2 linked regions of the Syntrophotalea carbinolica DSM 2380 genome follow. The protein of the gene in region 1 interacts with the protein of each later gene in a pairwise test. Links are inferred from orthologs where the notes say so. Each region holds a gene or a part of one and is shown in the gene's direction. Other genes may lie near its edges. The genes, in order: dnaB and PCAR_RS16015.

The links.
Region 2: the proteins of dnaB (region 1) and PCAR_RS16015 interact in binary tests that used the Escherichia coli proteins (3 or more experiments, as listed by UniProt). The link is inferred for Syntrophotalea carbinolica DSM 2380 from one-to-one orthologs.

Annotation. Positions count from the first base shown.
Region 1 is NC_007498.2:2,318,214-2,330,542, reverse strand. What follows is about bases 1,228-4,203. They hold dnaB (replicative DNA helicase), read left to right. Parts: upstream 1,228-2,018; coding sequence 2,019-3,389; downstream 3,390-4,203. Other genes in these bases: PCAR_RS10990 (sigma-54-dependent transcriptional regulator), read right to left, coding at 3,470-4,203; rplI (50S ribosomal protein L9), read left to right, coding at 1,504-1,950; PCAR_RS11005 (YybS family protein), read left to right, coding at 1,228-1,483. Outside these bases: rpsF (30S ribosomal protein S6), read left to right, coding at 1-182; rpsR (30S ribosomal protein S18), read left to right, coding at 234-509; more of PCAR_RS11005, read left to right, coding at 527-1,227; more of PCAR_RS10990, read right to left, coding at 4,204-4,903; PCAR_RS10985 (two-component system sensor histidine kinase NtrB), read right to left, coding at 4,990-6,090; tRNA dihydrouridine synthase DusB, read right to left, coding at 6,097-7,125; PCAR_RS10975 (citrate (Si)-synthase), read left to right, coding at 7,328-8,632; PCAR_RS10970 (GNAT family N-acetyltransferase), read left to right, coding at 8,838-10,811; pgm (phosphoglucomutase (alpha-D-glucose-1,6-bisphosphate-dependent)), read left to right, coding at 10,950-12,329. UniProt on the Escherichia coli protein: The main replicative DNA helicase, it participates in initiation and elongation during chromosome replication. Travels ahead of the DNA replisome, separating dsDNA into templates for DNA synthesis.
Region 2 is NC_007498.2:3,460,660-3,472,956, forward strand. What follows is about bases 9,346-12,289. They hold PCAR_RS16015 (ATP-dependent helicase), read left to right. Parts: upstream 9,346-9,771; coding sequence 9,772-11,808; downstream 11,809-12,289. Other genes in these bases: PCAR_RS16020 (fasciclin domain-containing protein), read left to right, coding at 11,981-12,289. In the rest of the region: PCAR_RS15980 (alpha-amylase family glycosyl hydrolase), read right to left, coding at 1-1,729; PCAR_RS15985 (galactose-1-phosphate uridylyltransferase), read right to left, coding at 1,859-2,887; PCAR_RS15990 (glycoside hydrolase family 57 protein), read right to left, coding at 2,936-5,023; PCAR_RS15995 (mannose-1-phosphate guanyltransferase), read right to left, coding at 5,054-7,582; PCAR_RS16000 (response regulator), read right to left, coding at 7,582-7,968; PCAR_RS16005 (TIGR01212 family radical SAM protein), read left to right, coding at 8,159-9,079; PCAR_RS19160 (hypothetical protein), read right to left, coding at 9,174-9,299; more of PCAR_RS16020, read left to right, coding at 12,290-12,297. UniProt on the Escherichia coli protein: Rep helicase is a single-stranded (ss)DNA-dependent ATPase involved in DNA replication; it can initiate unwinding at a nick in the DNA. It binds to ssDNA and acts in a progressive fashion along the DNA in the 3' to 5' direction.

The DNA of each region.
Region 1 (12,329 bases):
GCCGCGGTAGCTATGTGCTGACCGTATTCGAAGCCGATCCGACCATCATCGATGAGTACGAGCGTCGTCTGCGTCTTGATGAGGCCGTTATCAAGTTTCAGACGGTGTTGCTGGAAAAAGGCTTTGTCGAAGAGGCCGCTGCCGCCGCTGAAGAAGGCGCAAACGCCGAAGAAGAGGAATAACCCGGATCCTGATGATGGCAACATCGTCCGCTTATAAGGAGGAATACAATCATGGCTGAAAGAACTACTTCCGGCACCCCGGCAAAACGCTCCGTCCGTCGCCGTTTTTCCCGGCGCAAGGGTTGCCGGTTTTGTGCTGACAATACTCTGAAGATCGATTACAAAGAAATCCGCAACCTGCGCTATTTTATCACCGAGCGCGGCAAAATCGTGCCTCGCCGGATTTCCGGGAACTGCGCCGAGCATCAGCGTAAAATTCGCGAAGCCATCAAGCGCGCACGCAATATCGCTCTGCTGCCCTTTACGGCCGGTCATTCCCTCGACTAGATCCGAGGACCCTTGCCTTGAGTATTGCACAAAAGGCTTTACCTGCTGCATTGGCCGTGACCGCAACGCTTGGCATCCAGATGTTGGTGTTGGCGGCCATATCACAGGGGCAAAGCGGTTTGCTGGTTTTGTTCGGTAGTGTGCTGGCATTCGTCATACCATGGCCTGCGGCATTGTTGCTGCTTCGCCAAGGCGTAGTCAGTGCGGTCGTCGCCGTATCCGCCTGTGCATTATTGCTGGGCGCTATCGGCGGCGCGGCGCTCGGCGGCGCCTACCTGATGCAGTTTGGGGTAGGCTCCGTTGTGGTGCCGCTACTGCTGAAAAAATCCTGGCACTGGGATGCCGCCGTCCTGGCCGGAACCGGTTTTTCCGTGGCTGGCGGATTAAGCATTCTCAGTGTGTACGCATTTCGGCTCGGACAGTCCCCCCTCGCTTTTGCGGACGGTTGGGCCCGAACCGAGGTTGATCGAGCGCTTACCGCGCTCAAGCAGGCCGGTTTGCCTGCCGATGTCGCTCAGCAGACGGAGAAAGTGCTGGGGGAGGTTGGCAGCAAGCTTGTGGCACTGTATCCTGCCATTACCGTTCTGACGGTTGCCGGTATGCTTCTGGTGCTGGTGCTGTTTCTCAACCGGCGGGCAGGGGATATATTGCCTGTGCAGGTTCCCTTCGGTAGCTGGAAAGTGGCGGAGAATCTTATATGGGTTCTCATAGCCAGCGGAGCTGGTGTGTTGCTTTTTGAAGGGGCAGGGCACCGATTCGCATTGAACGTGCTGGTGATTGTGGCCGCTATTTATTTTTTGCAGGGACTGGCCATAACAAGTTACTTTCTTACCGTTAAAGGGGTGCCCCCGGCATTCCGGATACTTGGCTATTTTTTGGTTGTTGCGAGTCTCCCGTTACGGGTGCTTGCAACCGGGGTTGGAATTTTCGATCTCTGGATCGATTTTCGAAAGCCCAGAAACCGCAAGGATTAGATCCTTTTTGGAGGAACTCAATGGATATCATCTTGATGGAAAACGTGGATGGCCTGGGCCAGATCGGTGATCTGGTTAAAGTAAAGCCTGGTTACGCGCGTAACTTTCTTATCCCCCAAAAGTTCGCTGTTGAAGCGAATACCCGCAATATTAAAGAACTCGAGCATCAAAAGCGTCAGCTTGAGCACAAAGCTCAGAAGGTATTGCAGGCTTCCGAGGTTGTTAAAGCGCAGATCGAAAAGGTGACTTGCGAATTTGCTCTGCGTGCAGGCGATGACGGCAAGTTGTTCGGTTCTGTAACCAGCATGGAGATTCAGGCCAAACTGGCAGAATCCGGTGTTGAGGTTGATCGTAAAAAGATCCAACTCGATGAGCCGATCAAAGCTCTTGGTGAATACGAAGTCGCTGTCAAGCTGCCGGCCGGCATCCTCGCTACGGTGAAGGTTGCGGTAACCGCGCTTGATTAATACATACATGTCGGTACCGGAGTTTGCTCCGGTGCCGACTGTTTTTCCCCCCACTGTCAGTTGTAACTATGAACGATATTCCGGTGACTAAACTCCCTCCCCAGTCCCTGGAAGGCGAAATGTCCGTACTGGGGGGCATACTGCTTGAAAACGACGCCCTCAACAAGGCCTTGGGAATACTGCGTCCCGATGACTTTTACAGGGAAAGTCATAAAAAGATTTTCTCCGCTCTTATCGACCTCTCCGATACCGGCGAACCCGCCGACCTCGTCACTCTCACGGCTTCACTGCAGAAAAAAGGCGAACTTGATGCTGTGGGCGGTATAAGTTACCTCAGCACACTGGTCGATTACGTCCCTACCGCCGCCAACATCGTCTATTACTGTCGGATGGTGAAGGAAAAAGCGCTCGCCCGGCACCTTATCTCGGTGGCGACGGAAATCGCCACGCGGGGATATGAAGGTGGCGATATTGAAGCGCTGCTCGATTGGTCGGAAAAGTCCATCTTCGAAATCAGCGGGATGAAAAACCGCCCTTCGTATTTTTCTACGCGGGAAATTATGAAGGATACGATTCAGATTATCGAAGATTTATATCATCGTAAGGAGCTCGTAACCGGTGTTTCCACGGGTTACACGGTTCTGGATGAAATGACCGCCGGTCTTCAGCCATCGGATCTGGTTATCGTTGCCGGTCGTCCTTCGATGGGTAAGACTGCGTTTGTCCTGAATCTCGTGGAAAATGCCGCAGTTCGAGCGTCCGAACCTGTGCCCACGGTGGTTTTTTCTCTGGAAATGAGTAAAGAATCCCTGGTGCAGCGTCTGTTGTGCTCTCTCGCCCGGGTCGATGCAGGTCGTCTGAGAACGGGAAACCTGGTCGAATCGGACTGGCCCAAACTTATCGAGGGGGCCAGCAAGCTGTCCGAAGCCCCGGTCTTTATCGATGATACTCCCGCCATTACGGTCATGGAATTACGGGCCAAGGCGCGCCGTCTTAAGGCCGAACACAATCTGGGTATGGTGGTGGTCGATTACCTGCAGCTTATGCAAGGGCACAACTCGGAAAGTCGCCAGCAGGAGATTTCCGAAATTTCCCGGTCTCTCAAAGCTTTGGCAAAGGAGATCAATGTACCGGTTCTGGCTCTTTCCCAGCTGAACCGTTCGCTGGAAAACCGAACCGATAAACGGCCCATAATGGCAGACTTGCGTGAATCGGGTGCGATTGAACAGGATGCCGACGTTATCATGTTCATATACCGCGAGGCCGTCTATTGCGACGATTGTCGCAGTAAGGAGCGGACCTGTGAAAAGGGTCACGATAAAGACGCCGAAATTATTATCGGTAAACAGCGTAATGGTCCCATCGGAACCGTTCACCTGACCTTTCTTGGTCAGTTTACCCGTTTTGAAAATCAGGCGCGCCGAGACGAACCCTATTGACAGGACTTCCCCTCAAACATCAACGGCTCCGGACAGTAAAGTCCGGAGCCGTTTTTGCGTATGGGGGGCGAAGCTGTTTCCTAAAGTTCTTTCAGGTCGATATCCAGGGTCTGGATCTTTTTGCGCAGAGTGTTGCGATTGATGCCCAGGATCTCGGCGGCCCTTACCTGGTTGCCACGGGTTTTTTCCAGGATAATGGAAATCAGCGGCCGTTCCATCTGATGCAGAACCATCTGGTAGAGATTGTTCAGTTCGTTGACGTCCATCGGCGCGAAAGTCGCCAGCAGTTTGTTTGAAATCAGCGCTTCAAGCGATTCATCGGTTTCCTTGCGGGCCGGCTCCGGTACCAATCCGGGAAAATCGTTGGGCGTGAGGAGTTGGTCGGAGGACAGCAGGGCCGCCCGTTTGAGGGTGTTTTCCAGCTCGCGGACGTTGCCCGGCCAGTCGTGACGCCTGAGGTGCGCCATGGCTTCCTTGGTGCATCCCTGCACCCCGACGTTAAGGTCTTCGCGGACCCGATCCAGGAAGTATTCGACCAGCAAGGGGATGTCGTCCCGCCGGTCCCGCAGGGGCGGGATGGCAATCGGCACCACGTTGAGGCGGTAAAAAAGATCTTCTCGGAACTCTCTGGCGGCAACCTGTTCGCGCAGATTCTGGTTGGTGGCCGCAACGATGCGTACATCCACGGGTATCGAGCTGCTGCCGCCGGTACGAGTGATTTCCCGCTCCTGTAAAACACGCAGCAGTTTGGCTTGCAGCTCCAGAGGCATGTCGCCGATTTCATCCAGAAACAGGGTCCCGCCGCTGGCTTGTTCGAACTTGCCTATTTTGCGTTCCGTGGCGCCGGTAAACGCCCCTTTTTCGTGACCGAAAAGTTCACTTTCAAGAAGTTCGCTGGGGATGGCGGCACAGTTAAGGGCCAGGAAGTCCTTGCCGACCCTGGGGCTGTTATAATGAATCGCCCTGGCCACCAACTCCTTGCCGGTACCGCTTTCGCCGGTAATGAGCACGGTGACATCCGTTGGCGCCACCCGGCCGAGGATCTTGTATATTTCCTGCATCGGCTTGCTTTTGCCGATAATCGCCCGATCCAGTGGGTACTGTTCCTTCAGTTCGGTCTTGAGGCGATGCACTTCTTCGGCTGCCGCGGCGGCTTTCTGGGCTTTGACAATGATGGCTTCCAGGGCATCCAGATCGAAAGGCTTGGTCAGGTAATCGTACGCCCCCAGTTTCATGGCTTCCACGGCATTTTTCATGGAAGATTCGGCGGTGATGATGATGACCAGCATTTCTGGACGCTGTTCCTGAAAATAGCGCAGCAGTTCCAGGCCCGACAAGTCGGGCATTTTGATATCCAAAATAGCCAGGTCGTATTGGCGGCGTTTGAAGAAGGTTTTGGCTTCTTCGCCATCGGCGGCCAGATCCACGGTGAAGCCTTGTTTGGTGAGCGCCTTGCGCAGCACCCAGCGGATGCTTTCCTCGTCATCTGCTACCAGAATGCGTTGAATGGACATGCTTTATTTTCCCGAGTTCATGGTTTCCGCTTCGCCGATAGTGGCGAGGCGGTCGAATATGAATTAATAACGGCCCTGCGAACGGGTTAGCCCCGTTTCAATGGCAACGATATGGTGAACGAGGTGCCCTGACCTGCCTGGCTGGATACACGCAGGGAACCTTGGTGTTCGTTGATGATTTTCTGGCAGATAGCCAGTCCCAGTCCGCATCCTTTGGTTTTGGTGGTAAAAAAGGGTGTGAATATGCGGTCAAGTTCATCCGGCGGGATGCCTGGCCCGTTGTCCTGAATCTCGACCGTAACCATCGGCACCGGACGTTCGCCGGGTTTGTTGTACAGGTATTGACCTGCAATACGCGAAGTCACGGTTATCGTGCCTTCACCTTCGATGGCCTCGGCGGCATTTTTCAGGAGATTCAGAAACAATCTGGAGAGCAGGTTTTCATCGCCGCGGATGGGCGGGATACTGGGATCCAGTTGCATATGATAGGTGATCTGCTTGTCCGGATGACCCTGCTTCTGCATCAGAATCTGATCCGCCAGAATGCGTGACAGGTTGACTTCGCCCAGTTGCGTGGGGCGAGGGCGGGTCAAGTCGAGCAATTCCTCGATCAGATCGTTGACCCTGTTCACCTCCCGGGTCATGACGCGGGTGTATTCGCGCAGGGGGTTGTCCGGGGGCAGTTCGAGATTCAGCAATTGTGCCGCGCCTTTGATGCCACCCAAAGGGTTTTTGATCTCGTGGGCCAGTCCGGCTGCCAGGGTGCCCAGCATGGCCAGACGGTCAGCCTGGCGGACGGTCTCTTCAAGTTCGCGGATCTGGGAGTGATCCCGTAGAATCAGTACCGCGCCTTCCTGCACGCCTTCCCGGTTAAATAAAGGCGAGGCGGATAAGCCGACCGGCAGAGGGGCAGCCGAGGAGCGATGCAAGAGAAGGTCTTCATGGCTGGTGATCGATCGCCCGGACTGCAGCGCCGAACGTACCAGACGCAGAAATTCGCTGCTGGAGCCGAACAGATCACCCATGGAGCGTTTCAGGGCCTGCCTTTCGGAATATCCGGTGCAAATCTGAGCCGCAGGATTGAACAGGACAATGCGTTCCGCGTTGTCGATGGCGACCACTGCCTCTTCCATATTTTCCAGTACCCTCATGTAGAGGGAGCGATCTTTCGGTTCTTTGTTTTTCATGAACCCTCAGTCCGTTGTGTGGGCAGCATGTTCAAAAAAGTGCATTACCAGAGTCCGCATTTCCTCGATGGACATCGCACGATTGATGCTTGAGCGGAACTGGGCGGCACCGGGCAAGCCTTTCGCGTACCAGCAAAGATGCTTGCGTAAATCGAAAACAGCTTTGCGTTCGTCGTTGAAACGAAGGAAAAGCTCCATATGGCGCAAGGCGACGTCGCAGCGTTCCTCGGGGGTGACCGGCGCCGGCGTTTGCCCTTGCCGCATAGCCAGAATGTCTCTTGCCAGCCACGGATTACCGTAACATCCCCGGCCGATCATGACCGCGTCGCAGCCCGTTTGTTGCAGCATGCGCTGCGCATACTGCGCTTCGAAAATATCTCCGCTGCCGATAACGGGTATCGTTGACCGGCGTTTGAGTTCGGCGATCAGATCCCAGTTCGCCGAGCCGGAGAAACCCTGGCTGCGGGTGCGCGGATGCAGCGTGATGGCGTCAACCCCTTCCTGTTCCGCGATGTGCGCGATTTCCAGGAAGTTGATATGCGACGCATCCCACCCGGCGCGTATTTTGACCGTCAAGGGCAAATGGGTTGCGCGACGCATGGCCGCGATAATCTGGGCGACTCGGGCAGGAGTCTGCATCAGGGCACTGCCGGCACCGCTGCGGACGACCTTTTTGACCGGACAGCCGATGTTGAGATCGATAAGATCTCCATGCGACTCGACCTGTTTGCACGCCTGGCTGAGGTATTTCGGATTTTCCCCGAACAGCTGGATGCCCAGCGGACGATCCGACGGCGTGGATGCCAGCAGATCCCTGGTTGCGTCACCACCGAGCACCAGGCCGTTGGCGCTGATCATTTCGGTAAACGCCAGTCCTATGCCATACGGTCGCATAAGCAGCCGGCAGGCAAGATCGGTAATGCCGGCCATGGGGGCCAGCAAAATATTATGTTTTATATGTAGGGATTTTATAATCATTTGCACAATTTTTATGCAGTTTAACCATGACTCTGGCAGATTGCAAGTAAAAATCATTGAGGCTCGATTATTACTGTATTTACAAGCTATTGTGCATCATATAAATTTACTGGAGCGATGGCGATGACGGCCATTTTGCTTTAAAATTAAAGCGTGGTGTAAAATCTTTTTATGACAGATGGTGCGATGAACCGACTTTGTTGCGCCATATCGTTGTAATCGATTTTACGGAAGTCCGATGCCGTTCAAGGAGTTGATGATGTCTCAATTAAAAGATACGTTGTTCCGGAAAATCGAGGAGCAGCGCCCGCGTGTTACCCGTTTGCTTAAAGAGTACGGCCAGGTCGAGCTGGACAAGGTTACCATTGCCCAGGCTATCGGCGGTGTGCGGGGGGTGAAATGCCTGGTTACCGATATCTCCTACCTTGATCCGGAAGAGGGGGTGCGGTTTCGTGGTAAAACGATACCTGAGACCTTCGCGGCATTGCCCAAGGTCCCCGGGTCGGAATACCCCTATGTCGAAGGTTTCTGGTATTTTCTGTTGACCGGTGAAGTGCCGACCATGGAACAGACTCTCGAGGTGGTTGCGGATTTTCAGGCGCGCAGGCCGGTTCCTCAGTATGTATTCGATGCCCTGCGCGCGATGCCCAGGGATTTGCACCCCATGGCCATGTTGTCCGCTGCGATTGTGGTTATGCAGGGTGAATCCATTTTTGCCAAACGGTACAACGAAGGCATGGGAAAGGGCGACCTATGGGATCCCATGTATGAGGATTCCTGCAACCTGCTGGCCAAACTGCCGGCTATCGCCGCTTATATCTATCGCTTGAAGTACAAGGGCGATACGCCCATCCCGTCCGACCCCGAACTCGATTTCGGCGGCGACTTTGCGCATATGATGGGTATTGCTCCTCCCTACGATGATGTGGCCCGGATGTATTTCATTTTGCATTCCGATCACGAATCGGGCAATGTTTCGGCACATACCACGCGGTTGGTGGCCTCGGCTCTGGCCGATGCCTATTACAGCCTTTCCGCCGGAGTTAACGGGCTGTCGGGGCCTTTGCACGGTTTGGCCAACCAGGAAGTTTTGCGTTGGATCCAGAGCAAAATGGAGAAACTGGGCGGCAAGCTTCCGACTGAGGAAGAGTTGGAACGCTACCTGTGGGATACGCTGAACAGTGGTCAGGTGATCCCCGGCTACGGCCATGCGGTTTTGCGTCGTACCGATCCGCGGTTCAGCGCGCAGATGGAGTTCTGCGAAAAGTACCTGCCCAATGATGATCTGTATCGGCTGGTCAAGATGCTTTACAAGGTGGCGCCCAAGGTCTTGCAGGAACATGGCAAGGCGCGGAATCCCTGGCCTAATGTCGATGCGCAGTCCGGTGTTATTCAGTGGCACTACGGCATTACGCAGTATGAATATTACACCGTGTTATTCGCCGTAGGCCGGGCATTGGGCGTGTTGGCGAATATTACCTGGGACCGGGCTCTCGGCTACCCGCTGGAGCGCCCCAAGTCCATAACGTTGGATATGATGGAGAAAACCGCGGGTATTCAGTGACATGACTTTTAAACGGCCATCCATCGTGTGGGCAGTTTTGAAAAAAGGAAGATAGCTACAGGATGGACCCCTCCGCGCGTGGTAAGGGGTCCATTTTTATTTATTTGTCGGAATCGATCTTTGTGTTGAGGTAAATTAATTCGGGCGTCAGTTCAGGCCGTCCGTTTCGCCGAACTTTGCGTTTCATGAAAGGTAGTCACAATTCATGGATGGTTTTACCAATGACTTTACTTACATAAGGTGTTTGACCAAGGAAGACCAAAGGAAAATCAAAAAAATACCTTTTCTGAATATCGATTCGATCCTGATACCTTCGCCCTTTATCAAAGATAAAACCCTCGATATAGACTATCTTCACAGCTATGTCTGGGACGAGGAGGGAGAATTTCTCGGGTATATCCTGGTCTATTCCAATCCGGAAAAAACCAAATTTCAGGTTTATAAACAGGTTACTTCTCCATTCGGCAGGGGAAAGGGGATCGGTTCCGCTTTTATAAGAAAACTTGCCGAGGATATCGACGATACATCTTATGTTTATCTTTACGTATGGGAAAAGCTGGTTAGTACCATAGACTTTTTTTACAGTAATGGTTTCAGCCTTGAAGATTCGACGGTCTACAGGAAAATGCGATTTTACCTGATGTCGGCGACGGCCAGATCCATACTCGAAAAGTCTGCCTCTGAAAAGCCTAAAGAGATTTCCGTCATAGAGGAATTGAGCAAAGTCAGGCACGACGCAAAAAAATCCCTCAAAGTTTTATCGGATATGATTTCCATCATGTCGGTGGATAATTTCAATCAGATTATCGAAGATATAAATCGTGAGAACACGGCTTTGCTGAGTACCCTCAGTATGTATGAAGATAAAATCAAGGCTTCTCACGAGGTTAGTATCAAGGAAATTCTTACGACCCGCGTTATGCCGTTTGTGGAAGCCTCAAACGTTCGCTGCGAAATCCGTCTGATACTCGGTGCGGACATTCCACCGGTGATCGGCCGCTATATGGATTACAGCCGGGCCTTGATCAACCTGGCATCGAACTCCATCGATGCGATCGAAGAGGCGGGTCGCAACGGACTGATTCAGATCATGCTGACCCGCAAGGATGGCAAGGTTGTGCTGATCATTCAGGACAACGGTGTGGGTATCAGCCCGGACCGGTTGCAGGTGGACAGTAAAAATTTGCCTTTTTTTGTGGGGCGCACCACCAAACAGGATAAGGCCGGTGAAGGTATCGGAACCCAACAGGTTTTTTCGACGTTTGGCGCCGCAAATATCAAGGTGGAAAGTCGCGAAGGCAAATTTACCCGCTGGACCATCTCCCTGAATATCAGTACCAAGAAAAAAACCGATAAACTGGGGCTTTTGGAGACCCGTTTTATCGAGTTTATGAAGTCGACAGAAACCATCGATGTGGATGAGAACAGCAGCAGGACTGAAGTCGCTTCTTTGATTTGGCAGTTGCGGCAAATGGAGATTTTCAGCTATGACCTGATTCAATCGTTCAGTATTCATAACAACGTCCGTGATATATACGCGCTCGTACTATCCTACAGGTATGGCGATACCAGCTTCAGACAGCTCAAGGATGAACTTGATAAATATCGCATCGACCATGAAATGATTCGGTATTGGTTGCTGGGCATGCTCAACCGCATAAAACAGAATGAGAGTTTTCTTCTTAACTCATTTGATTTTCAGAAATACAAAGGGATTTACTTTAAAAGTTACGGGCAGGCGATTCAAAGGACCATTATCTTTACATTGGACCCCCGCACAGGCGCATTTTTTGCGACGGACAGACGCCTTGCCGAGCATCTTGACTTCGTTCCCTACCTAAAATGCCAGCGGGATCAGTTGATTCGCGGGGAATTCAAGGGCGATGTCAAAAATCTCGATAGCCCCATCTTGCTGGGGGTGTGGTCCGTTGCCAACAAAGAGGACCTTTACGACAAGATCGAGCTTTTGCAGCGGGGAGGGCAGCAACTGCTGGATATGGGGATCAAACCCGATAAAGCCCTGTCTTTTTACCATGTCACCCGAAATGTGAGCAGCTACGATTTCGATACCCTCAAAGTTGTTACGTTGGGAAGGTTGGTGCAGCTTTCAAGACGGCAGTACGATGAGTTGATTGTGGGAACCGATGACGATTTCGACGGCTTGGTTTTCACGGATTAGGCGTAGCGGCTTTGTTGGCTGTACTTATTAAGGGGGCATGCAGCGTCTTGACAGGGATGGCTTGTCCGTTAAAATGTCCCATTTGACGGCGCATGGCCACCATGAACCACGAGCACTGTAGATTGAGGAGAAAGAGGTATGACGCTTCACCCATTGGCAGGTCATCCGGCCCCGAAATCACTTTTGTCCAACATACCCAGGCTTATCAGCGACTATTACACCCGGCATCCCGATCTGAGTGACGAGACAAACCTGGTCGTCTTCGGCACTTCAGGCCATCGCGGTACTTCGACAAAAGGTTCCTTCAACGAGCACCATATTCTGGCCATCCTGCAGGCGATCTGCGATTATCGCAAAGACGCCGGAATCGACGGGCCGCTCTTTTTGGGGATGGATACCCATGCCCTGTCCGAGCCGGCTCACGCCACCGCCCTGCAAGTTTTAGCTGCCAACGGGGTCGAAGTACGTGTCGCCAAGGACCTGGAGTACACTCCCACGCCGGTGATTTCCCATGCCATCCTCACTTACAACCGGGGGAGGAAACGGCATCTTGCCGACGGAATAGTCATCACGCCGTCCCATAATCCTCCGGATAACGGCGGCATCAAGTACAATCCGCCCAACGGGGGACCGGCGGATACCGACGTTACATCGGCGATTGCCGACAAGTCGAACACCTATCTTCGCCAGAGCCTGGCGGGGGTTAAACGGCTTCCCTATGACCAGGCGCTCAACGCACCGTCAACGGTGCCGTACGATTTTATTTCTCCGTATGTCGATGACCTCGACAACGTTATCGATATGGAGGCGATCAAAAATGCCGGTCTGCGTATTGCTGCGGATGCCCTGGGCGGCTCCGGTCTCGGGTTCTGGCGCCCCATCGCCGAAAAATACGGTCTCGATATCGATCTTATCAACGGCCACCCCGATCCCACCTTCAGTTTCATGTGTGTCGACAAGGATGGCAAGATCCGTATGGACTGCTCCTCCGCCAGCGCCATGACAGGTCTGATCGAACTCAAGGATGCATACGACATTGCCTTCGGTAACGATCCCGATTTTGATCGTCACGGCATCGTCACCCCGTCGGCGGGGCTGATGAATCCCAACCATTACCTGGCGGTGGCCATCAACTACCTTTTCAGTCACCGTAGCGCATGGCGCAACAACGCCATCATCGGCAAAACCCTGGTATCCTCCTCAATGATCGATCGCGTAGCAGCCGATCTGGGGCGTCCCCTGGCGGAGGTTCCGGTCGGTTTCAAGTGGTTCGTTGACGGTCTGGCGGATGGTTCCTACGGGTTTGGCGGAGAGGAAAGCGCCGGTGCTTCGTTTTTGCGCAAGGACGGTAGCGTATGGTCGACGGACAAGGACGGTATCATTCTTTGTCTGCTGGCGGCCGAAATCACCGCAGTGACCGGGCGGGATCCGGCTCAGCATTACCAGGATCTGGTGCAGAAATTCGGTGATCCCATCTATGCCCGTATCGACGCCGCCGCAACCTCCATCCAAAAGGCT
Region 2 (12,297 bases), 1.1 Mb from region 1 along the record:
GAGCCTCGACCGCCACCCTGTCCACCACCTCGCGCCAGAATTCGACCGGAAACAGCCGCTCGAATTCCTCGCGGCTCATGCTGTACTCCGACCGCGACGGCACCCCCGCCCCGCCACCGGGCAAAGGAAACCAAAGCCTCTGGAAGTGCTTTTTGGCCAGGGTCATGGCGGCATCGAAGCGAATGACACGAAAGTTGCGGGCCACCTCGACAATGGTACGAATCATGGCTTCACGCACCTGCGGCAACAGGAAGTTGAGCTGGGCCGTATCGTTCCAGGGCAAATGGGTACCGTCGTTGCCATGGTAGATATAGCGCACTTCGCCGGTGTGGTGGTTGACATGCTTGAAGACCACCGCCGCATCGCTGTGATCCCAGTAACCATCTTCCAGATAAAGACTCATGCCAGCGTCCGTCGACAGGTCAGTGCCGGTAAAACGATAGCCCGGATAGGGCGGATACGACGCCTGCACGAACCAGTCGGGATGCTCCTGTATCCAGCGCGAATCGATGCCGGTATGATTGGGCACCACGTCACAGGCCAGACGAATGCCCCGCTGCCGGCAACGCCGGTCAAGCTCATCAAGATCCGCCTGCCCGCCGAATTCATCGGCGATCCGGTAATCGTACAGAGCATAGGCCGAAGCCTCGGCCTCGGGGTTGCCGCGCAAGCGTTTGACCTGCCGGGAAGCCGGGGATCGCTCCCAGATGCCGATAAGCCACAACCCGCTAAAACCACGACGGGCCAGAAGGTCCAGCTCCTCATCGGGTATGTCCCCCAGGCGATGCACGGGGCGACCGTACTGACGGGACAGCTGATCGAACCAGACATGCACCGATTTGGCCAGCAGCACCAGGTCGGACATCCAGTCGCTGTCCAGGGAAAAGCGTTCTTCATCCACGACCGGGCCCACGGTATAATCGGGCGCGACCTGCGGCCCGGGGCCACCGCCACGCATCCGGACCTCCTCGGCCCTCACCCCGAGTCCGGCATCGATGGCCAGCAGCAGATCGTCCGGCAGCAAGCCTTGCCACTGCTGACGCACAAAAGCCAGCTGCCCCTCCAGGCTGTCCGGCGCCGCCTCGATGGGCGCTCGCAGCAATTCCAGAAGCGGCTGATCGAGAACGCCGGCAACCTTGGTCTGGCGAAGAGACGTATCCAGGGCCTGCAGGGTGGCGCGATAGGGAATCCGTTGCGATAACTCGGCATCATCGAACAGCCATCGGAAGACAGCTGCCGCCGGATTGGCATTCTGTACCGACAAAACCAGAAGTTCCAGCAACGTCTGGAGCCGTCCGCTGTCACCACGTGGCCCATAAAGAAAGGCATGGGACGCCAGGTCGCCTTGAAGCGCATCCGGAGGGAAAAGCTCGACAAACGCTTCCTGGCTGCGCCGTAGCCCGGGCAGAGATACCGCCTGCCGGGCCACCGACACCCCGTCCCTGCCGATGGCACAGTGGCGTTCCCGAAGATGCCGGTGCGCGAGCCATCGCAACACGCCGCTGAGCACCGCCAGCATTTCCAGACAGCCGGCACTGCATGCGGGCTCGGGGTGAAGCTGCCACATGCGGGCCGCTACTTCGCGCAACCGATAAAGCCGCGAAGCCGGAACGGCCGATGGTGGCAGGGCCAGTTGTTGTCGCGCCACAGCACTCAGCTGTAACGACAGTGAAAAATACGGCTCGGCGCCGGATAAAGGTGACGACAGGGGATCGATGGAAGGAGTCATAGCGATATGAAGTAACGACCTTTCTGGATAACACGCATGAAACGAAATGTCCGCCGGGGTTGTCCCCCGGCATTCGGAACCTGGGCCAAGCAGCTTGAGATGGTGTCTTCGAGCCTTCCTTTACCGTTTTTAAACCGCTGCTTCCCGCAGATACCGGGCCGCCTCCTCCGGCGAGGTCGGGTTGATGAAAAACCCGGTTCCCCACTCGAAACCGGCCGGCTCCATGATCTTGGGGATGATCTCAAAATACCAATGATAATCGCAGGACAGGGAACTCCAGAAGTCGGGTTTTCCCGGTTGAGGCAGGGTGGACGGTGCATTGTGCAGCACCAGGTTAAACGGCGGATCCCGGAGCACACTACGTAACCGACCCAGCACATCGCGCACCGTTTCACCCAGGGCCACCATCATTTGATCGGTCAACATGGAAAAATCGTGTTGATGGTGGCGCGGTACGATGCGCAGACTGAAGGGATACCGGGAAGCAAAAGGCGTAAAAACCGCGAAATCCGTATCGACCCGGACCAGACGCCGGCCATCGGCCAACTCCCCGGCGAGCAAATCGCACATCAGACAGCGCTCTTTGCGCCGGAAATGCTCACGGCTGGCCCGTAGCGCCGTGCACAGGTGGGGCGGGATGATCGGCAGGGCCAATAACAGTGAATGGGTATGGGGAATGGTGGCGCCGGCCTCCACCCCGTGATTCTTGTAAATAACGATGTGCCGAAACCGTTTGTCGCGCCGCAGGTCGATCAGCCGCGAGCGAAACGCGTGAAACACATCGGCCAGTTCCGTTGCCCGCAGATCGGCGGGATGCCGATCGTGGTCCGGGGTTTCGATAATCACCTCGTGGGCACCGATGCCGTTTTTGACGTCGTAGAGGCCCTCCCCGCGGGACTCGATCTGTCCCTCGATACGTAAGATGGGGAATTTATTCGGGATGACCCGAACCCGCCAACCGGGCTGATCGGCAGGACTGCCGTCCGGCCGCAGGGCGTAAACCTCCGCCGGGGTCTTGTTTTCGTGCCCGTAACAAAACGGGCAAACCGTCGTTTCGATGCGTTTGCGTCCGGTGATAAAATCGACGGGCCGACGCCCCCGTTCTTTGACGATTGCCACCCAGCTATCGATAAAAGGGTCCCAACGTAATTCGGACAAAGGGATGACTCCTTTTCTGCAACATCCCGCACCTGTTGTGCTACGGGATCAAAGCGGCCACGTCCGGTTCTCCGGATCGAGGCCGACATAGGTCAAGGACAATGGGCCATCGGCGGGCCAACGTGCAAGCTCTCTTCCGGATGCCAACAGCTGCCACGATAGAATCAATGCACTCCCCGGTGCCAGTTGCAGCAGATCCAGAGGCAAACCCATCTCGGCGATGGTGCGAGCGCCTCCGGGTCCGTATCCTCCGCCGCTGCCATCCACACAGCGCAATACGGTGCGGTCGCCATTTACAAACAACCGCGCCTCCCATCGCGCTTTGGTTGGCACCTGAATCTGCACCAGCAGTTCCCCGGCCGGCCCCGTCAAATCCGCCAGCGGACGGCGAAAATCGAACCGCAGATAAAAGTATTTTTGATCGTAACCGTAATAAAATCCGAGCAAACCGAAACTGGCATCGTGCATAGCGCCGCCGGAAGCTAACTCCACACTGCCCGCCCCCTGCCACTCGAAATAATCCGTCACCCGCCCGTCGATTACCGGATGCACCGCACCGGACGGCTGCCATACCCGACTGCGGCGTTGCGGAGCACGCAGCGGATAGCTCAGGTATCCCGGCACGGGCCTCTTTGCCGCCCGGTACAAAGCCTGCAGATGATGCCGAAAAAGCTGATCGAAAGAGCTCGCCTGGTCGGTCCGATGATGTTCGCCGAACCACCAGAACCAATCGCTGCCCTCTGCACGCAAAAGATGCGGCAGAGCCGCAGCCTGCAAATCGTCGTCAACTTCCTGCAGGGAACGGCGCGCTTCCCCCAGCCACTCCCAGGCCCGATTTTCCTCCGGATGCCCGATCCAGATGTCGAAGTCGCCGTTAATCCAGGATCCCGGAGCCAGACGTTTCAACGGCTCTGCATGCTGCGTCGCCAGGGCCTCGCCGACGGTGACCGCCCGCAACCCGGGATCGTCACTCAGCCCCTGGTAAAAGGCTCGCAAAAACGGATAGCCGTTATCCTCGTAGCGCTCCCAGCAATTCTCCCCGTCCAGAATCAATGTCACCAATCCCCCCGGTACCAACTCGGCCAAAGCCCGCAGGCGACCAAGCAGATCAGCCGCCGCATCGCTGGCTGGCCAGGTGGCATAAACAAAACCGATGCGATCCGACAGCTCCCGGTCCCGGAACAACAACGGCAATCCTTCCAGATGATAAGGGCGATAGAGCTGGCGGCGATCCTTCAAACCATCGGGCAGGGATCTGTCCAGCAAAGTCTCGTCGCTGGCTGCCCAGAGTGCGCCTTCTTCAGCCAGAATGCGCACGGCGGCTTCGCTCAATCCCCCCTCGGCCGGCCAGACACCGCGCGACCTGGAGCCGAAACAATCCGTGGCACAGCGTAGCCCCAAGCACACCTGGCGCCGGGCATCCTCGGGAAAACGAAAGGGGGTCGCCGGCAGCACAGCTTCGCTGCAGGCACGCAGCGCCTCGCTGGTATCGCACAACAGGGGCAAGATGGGATGCGCGTAGGGAGTCACCGACAATTCGATGCCGGCCTCGGCCTCGGCATGCCGGAAACGGTCCAGAACCCCCGCCACAACCTGCTGATAGCGTTGCATCAGACGCTGTTTGTCACGCTCCTCAAAAAGTCGCCCCTTGGCGAGCAACTCCGTCACCACCCCCGGCTCCTGGCGCAGGTAATGCCCTGCCCATGCCAGCAGAAACCATACCTGCAGATCCCGCAGATCCTGAACGGAAAAGTTCTGCCAGGCCAGTACCCCACCCTGGTCGCGCAACGCCAGAAGTTCACGATAGCGGCTGTAAGGCTGGATATGCCGCTCGGCATTTACGGAGAAAAACGCCTCCACCAGAAAAGCCCGTTCGCCATCGCCAAAACCTTGCGGATCGCGACTGGCAAGATCGAGCCAGCGGTCGTGTAATGCACCGCGGGCGTACCCCTGCAATTGTTCCACCAGGGTGGGTACCAGATTGAAGGTAACGCGAATCCCCAGATCAACAGCGGTTTGCAGCATATCCCCGTAATCTTTGACCGCATGCAGAAAGGCCCACGGCAACAGAACCTCATCCTGCAGGGGATCCCGATAGTCGGGCTGATGCATATGCCAGATCAGGGCAACATTCAAGGGTGGCTTGGACTTGATGGACAGGAGCTTCTACCTCGCTTGGGAATTCGTCAGTTCTTTTTTCCAGGTCTCGACTTTGCCCTGGTAGGAAACCAGCAGACTTTCCGCACGCTGGGCATCGGGGGAATCGGCCACGATATGCATCACCGGACGGTACTGGTCGGGCAACACCAGTACCCAGTCATCGTCAAAACGAACCTTCACCCCATCTATGAAAGAGGCATCGAGATTAACCGAATGTTCACTCATCTTGCGCATCAGGCCGCCCTTGAGTTGCCGGCTGCAGGGGACCTGGGTATGGCGATAAGCCCTGGCAGGCAGGGTCCGACGCATAGCTCCCAGAGACATGCCGGTACGCCCAAGCATCTCAAGAATTTTCGCAGCGGCGAACATACCGTCGAAATGCCCCTGAAAAACCGGCAGGGCAAAACGCCCATCCATGGTGGCGGTCAGAAGCCCGCCGCGTTCCGCAACCGCTTCGAGCAGAGCGCGGGCATCGTTCTTGACCGCCCGGGTAGTGAGTCCCCCGTCCTGGGCAATGCGCTCCATGGCCATCGGCGCCGAAACCGGCAACACCAGGTTTCCGGTACTTTCGCACCGGCTTACCAGAGACACCACCACCCCCAGAGCTTCGGTCTCCGAAAGCAGAACACCGCTCTCGTCGATGATGCGCAATTGCTCTCCGGAGGGATCGAGCCAGAAACCTGCCGTTGCCTCCAGGGTGCCGGTAATGCGGGCCAACTGCTCCATAGCTCGGCTGGTCTGCTCCGGCGTCACGGCACTGCGCCCTGCCTCAACATGGGAATTGAGGGCGACAACCTCGCAACCCAGATCGCTGAGTAATCCGGGCAGCAATTCGCCGGCGGGCGAGTGATTGAGGTCGATGACAACCTTGGGTGCGAAGGATCGCAACAATTGGGCATCCAGAGCGCGCTGAAACCCTTCCCGGTAGAAGGCATTCAATTGCGGCAATTCGCGGATTTCCCCGGGTTCGGCGTAATGCACGCGGCGGAAGTTTTCCTTGAAAAATATGCGTTCAATGGACTTGGCGGTTCCGGAAGAAATTTCGAAACCCTCGGCATCATAGAACTGAATCTCGGTGGCGGCCGGATCGTCGCGGAATTGGTGGAAATGCACCCCGCCGACTTCGCCAAACGTACCGAGTTTGTAGCTCATCACCGGCAGGGGCATCTGCTTGATATCCCGCACATTGACCCCGGTGGACAGCAATCCGCCGAGGAAAGCGCGCTTAAGCATGCGCGATGAGCGTTGCCCGTCGCGACTGGTGATCACATAACTGTCGCGCGGCAACACCGAACCGTAGGCCGCACCAAGCTTGGCGCAGAATTCCGGGGACAGCTCCACGTTGCTCAACCCCCTGACCGAAGCGCCCTCGAACAGACTTTTGCGCCACTTGTCCCCCCAGATGAGATTGGTGCTTACAATGGAACCACTTTCGATGGATTTGCGCGGCCATATTTTAACGTCCTTGCGCAGATACACCTCATCCCCGACATTGGTCTCATCGCCGATGACGGTGTTTTCCTCCGCGACCACCCCGCGGCCCAGGCGGGTACGATGCCCCGCCACCGTGCCAAACAGCCGACAGCCCCGTTTGACATAAACGTTGTCCCACAAAATGGTATCTTCCAGTTCCACTTCGTCTTCGATGACGCAGTTGCGTCCGACAATGCAGTTCTTGAGCTGGGCACGCCCCAGTACCTGGCTGTTGTCGCCGATGACCACCATTCCTTCGAGCAGAGACAGGTCGGCTTCGGCCACCAGGGTATCGGTTCCCAGATAAATCTGGCGCGAACCGTCGGACAACGTCGGCTCGGGCAAGGAAGCTGCAACCTTGCCGTGCCACAGGTCCCGACAGGTTTCCAGGTAGGCATCGGTATTGCCGATATCGGCCCAATAGCCCTGCTGAAGACAGCCGTACAGGGGCCGACCTTCCTCCAGCATACGCGGGAAGATATCCTTGGACCAGTCGCGGTTGGTTTCCTCGGGAATCATCTCCAGTACTTCGGGTTCGAGTACATAGATGCCGGTATTGATGGTGTCCGAAAAGACCTCGCCCCAGCCCGGTTTCTCCAGAAATTTGGTAATCGCGCCCTGCTGATCGGTGATCACCACGCCGAACTGCAGGGGATCCTCGACGGAGGTCAGGGTAATGGTGGCCAGAGCCTGCTTTTCCTCATGAAAGGACAGTACCGCGCCCAGGTCGAAATCGGTCAGCAGATCGCCACTGATAACCAGAAACCGTTCATCCAGGTAGGGAGCCGCCGCCTTGACGGCACCGGCGGTACCGAAATCCTCCAGCGGGGTGACATAGGTAATGCGAACCCCCAATTCGCTACCGTCGCCGAAGTAGTTCTTGATGATCTCGGGTTGGTGGAACAACAGCATGATCACATCCGAAATACCATGCGCTTTCAAAAGGTCGATGATATGGCTCATGATGGGCTGGTTGACCAGCGGTACCATCGGTTTGGGTAAATTGATTGTCAAAGGTTGCATGCGGGTTCCGAACCCACCTGCCATGATTACGGCTTTCATCAGTTTGGCCTCCCGCTGCTGGGTAATTTCCCTTTTTTGGTCAAAACCCGCTGAATTTCACTTTTAAGCTCGGACAGATCCGAACTTTTCACCACATAACCATCAGCCAGCCAGGAGGAAAAATCCTCTTTGTAGCAACTGAAGGCCGTACATAAAATGACCGGCAGATCCTTCTGCCTGCCGATAATATCCTGCAACATCGCCAAACCGTTGTCGCCGCCGATCTGAATGTCGAGAACCACCAGATCGTAACGGTTCTCTCGCAAAAAACGCTCTGCCTCAGCTGCCGAGCCGGCCGCATCGACATGGTAACCTTCCTCCTCCAGTTCGCATTGGAACAGGTAGCGGATGTCCTGTTCGTCATCAACCACCAATAAACGCGTCACATAGACCTCCCTTGGCGACTCTCTGAACAAAAACCGACGTCGTCCGCAGGCATCTCCGAACGCGTCGTGCTTAACATTAAGACCGAGAGGAGTATATCAGGACAATGGGCTATTTCAATTGCAGCCCGTTGATCCGGACAACAAGCTTAAACTGCTTGCCCTCTATGCCGTCTGATGGCATAGTCGCTACATGCAAAAGAAACCGTATCTTGTTTTTTCCCAACACCTGAAACAACGCTTCGGCGGACGCGTCCACAAAATATCCATCGATGCGGGATTTTCCTGTCCCAACCGTGGTGCCACCCGTGACCAGCCCGGCTGCCTGTTCTGCGATCCGGACGGCTCCGGCTCGTTTGGCATTCACCGCGGACTTGCTGTCGCCGAGCAGCTTGAGCGGGGCAAGGAGATCATGGTCCGCAAATACAAGGCCAAGCACTTTCTGGCCTACTTCCAGCCCTTCTCCAACACGTTCGCTCCCCCTGAACGCCTGCGCAGCCTGTACGATGAAGCCTTGGGCGTATCCGGCGTGGTGGGCCTGACCGTCGGCACCCGTCCGGATTGTTGCCCGCCGGCCGTTCTGGATTTGCTGGAGGAATATCACCGCCGCACCTATTTCTGGCTGGAACTGGGTCTGCAGAGCAGCCACGACCGCAGTCTGGATTTTCTCCGTCGCGGCCACGATTACGCCTGTTTCCTGGAGGCCTATACCGCTGCCAAAGCCAGGGGGCTGAGGGTCTGTGTGCACGTTATTCTGGGATTGCCGGGAGAAACCCGCGAGGACATGCTGGCCACGGCTGAGGAGATGGCCCGGCTGCAGGTTGACGGCATCAAGCTGCACCTGCTGCATGTTCTGCGCGGCACCCGCCTGGGGGAATTGTACCAGCAAGGTGACATCAACATACTGGAGCAGGACGAATACGTGTCGCTGGTGGCCGATGTCATCGAACGCCTGCCGGCATCGGCCCTGATCCACCGTCTGACGGGGGATGGACCGCGGGATAAGTTACTGGCACCGTTGTGGTCTCTGAAAAAATGGGAAGTGCTCAACGCCATCGACAATGAATTGTATCGACGCGGCACCTGTCAGGGATTTCGGGCGGGGGCGAAATAAAAGGGTAGAGAAGGCGAAAAAGGAAAGATCGCGAAAAAACAGCAAGAGGAGAGGCCGCGTCCGGAAACGACCCACCTTGAGAAATCGACAGCAGCTAGAAATCCACCTGGGTCGCGACGACGGCCTGAGTCGGTGGTTTGACCTGTTCGCCACCACTCCAGGATACCAACAGCAGGGAAGCCCAAAGCAGGCTGAAAAGGACAACGACTGTTTTAAACATATGGACACCGATATGTGAAGGGAAAGACAGCTGTCTCAAGCTTGTCGCGCACCATAGCGAAAATCCTCATGAAAAGCAAGGCGCTTAAGTGCCGGAAAACATGCGCCTAACCACAATGCCCAACTGTGTAAACGCACACACCGCCCCACTCCTTGACGACCCTTTGCTCCCTGACCGTCAAAGGAGCGAGGTTGCCGCTCAAGCGGCTCTTGCCGCGCACCGCAAGCTGTGCTATGTTCCGCGCTGTTTCGCTAGGAGGCTGTAGAACTATCCATGCTCCGGCTGCAAATTCGGCTGTTTGGCCCATATTTCAGCTCCTTTTCGGCCCATAGTTACAACTATGAACCTTCAAATGAGCTAAAATCTGTTCTCAAACATCCAAACTTTCGCGTCGGCCAGTATAGTCCAACAGACTCCTGCGTTACGCGCCACCCTTACTTCCAGACACAACACCCCGCATCGGCCAGGCCCTATGGATCTATCTGCTCTGAATGAACAACAACGTGCTGCGGTACGGCATACGGAAGGCCCGTTGCTGTTGCTGGCCGGTGCCGGCTCGGGCAAAACCCGCGTCATCACCAGCCGCATTGCCTTTCTGCTGCAGGACCGGGGCGTACCTTCGCAAGCCATTCTCGCCGTCACCTTCACCAATAAAGCGGCCCGGGAAATGCGTGAACGGGTGGAAGGCATCGTCGGCCGCAAACAGGCCAAAGGCATGGTTATCAGCACCTTCCATGCCCTGTGCGTTCGCATTCTCAAAGAGGATATCGAACAGCTCGGCTATAAAAAAAACTTTTCCATTTATGGCGGCGCCGACCAACTGCGTCTGATTCGCGACCTGTTGCAGGAGGTCAATACCGGGCTGCGCAAGTTCGACGCCGACCGGGTGCTATGGCTTATCTCCGACGCCAAGAACCGTCTGATCCCGCCCGACCGCTTTGCCCCAACTCACGGCGATGAATACGGGCCGGTGGTCGCCACCATCTATCCCCGTTACCAACGTGCTTTAAAAGCCTTCAACGCCGTCGATTTCGATGACCTGATCATGCTGACGGTACGTCTTCTGCAGGACAAACCGGCGGTCCTGGAAAAATACCGCCAGCGCTTCCGCTACCTGATGGTCGACGAATACCAGGACACCAATGCCGCCCAGTACCGACTCCTGCGGCTGTTAGCTGAAGGACACCGTAACCTCTGCGTGGTCGGGGACGACGACCAGTCCATCTACGGCTGGCGAGGCGCCGATCTGGGCAATATCCTCGATTTCGAAAAAGATTTTCCCGGCACTATGGTGATTCGCCTGGAACAGAACTACCGTTCCACCGGCAATATCCTGACCGCAGCCAACGCGGTGATCCGTAACAATCTCAAGCGCAAGATCAAGGCCTTATGGACCGCCGACGGACCGGGCGACAAAATCGACTATCTGCTGTGCGAGGATGACGAGGACGAAGCCAGGGTCGTCGTGGAACGCATCATGGCCGAACGATTCAAGGCCCGACTGAGTTACCGCGACTTTGCCATTCTGTTCCGTACCAACGTTCAATCGCGCGCTTTTGAAGAACAGCTGCGCTACCAGGACGTGCCCTATGTACTCATCGGCGGCCAGCAATTTTTCGATCGCAAGGAGGTCAAGGATGTGCTGGCCTATTTCCGGGTGCTGCTCAACCCCCGTGACGAAGTCAATCTGCTGCGCATCCTCAACACGCCCAAGCGCGGTATCGGCGACACCAGTGCCGACCGCCTGATCCGTTTTTCCGCCGAGCATGATATTCCGCTGTGGCAGGTTCTGAAAAACCCCGCAGAGGTCGAAGGGCTGGGCGACAAGGTTATGGAATCCATCGCAACCTTCGTGGACCTGATGCAGAACTTCCGGCGCCGGTTCCGTGTCGGCCAGCTCAGCGATACGGGCCGCGAATTACTCCAGGAACTGCGGTTTGAAGACGATTTGTTGCGCACCGCCCAGGATCCGGACAAGGCGCGGCGACGCATGGCCAACGTCGCCGAGGTCATCAACGCCATGGCTTCTTACGAACAGCGCGAAGTGCAGCCGACCCTGGAAGGGTTCCTCGACAAGGTATCGCTGCTCGACCGGGACGAACCGCCGCGTCAGGACAAAGATGCCAAACTGCAGCGCGACGCCGTCGTGCTGATGAGTCTGCACTCCAGCAAGGGGCTCGAATTTCCCTGCGTGTTTCTGGTCGGCATGGAGGATGAGCTATTGCCGCACAAAAAATCGAAGGGCGCAAACTCCAATATCGAAGAGGAACGCCGTCTCTGCTATGTCGGCATCACCCGAGCGCAGAAAAAACTGACACTGCTTGGAGCCGCCCGCAGGAAAAAATTCGGCGTCATGCAACTCCGTTCACCCAGCTGTTTTCTCGAAGAGATTCCCGACGAGGTTCTGCATTCAGCCGCCAGCGACGCACCGACAGCAACCACCGAGGAAGAAAAAGATCAATTGGCAAACAACGCTTTTGCCGATATAAAGGCCATGTTGGACTTTTGACCCCCCGTTTTGCGCAACCTCTCTCATGCTGACCGCCTCTAAAAAGTCCTCCAACTCCCCACACCTTGGCCGGCCGACGCAGGTTGCACATCGGCTGCACCCTGAGACCCGGCATGATACAATTAAGTCTATCGAGGTTATATTTACCCCCTTCCCCCATCAGGAGACCGTCATGAAAAGCATCCTGACCACCCTCAGAGAAGATCCGGCTTTCGAAACGCTGCTGCATGCCCTGAACAAAGTCAGCCTGCTGGAGGTTTTGGCCAACGCTGAAAAAATCACCCTGTTCGCACCCGACAACCAGGCCTTCACGCGCATCAACCTTGAGGAAATACAGCTCGACCGATCGAAACTGACCGATATCCTCACCTACCACCTGGTCGATGGCGAGCATCCCTTCGAGGGCCTTGAAGCCGAGGAGAACATCTATACCCGCAACGGCAAACACCTGACCGCCCATTTGGAGGCCGGGGAATTGCGTATCGACAA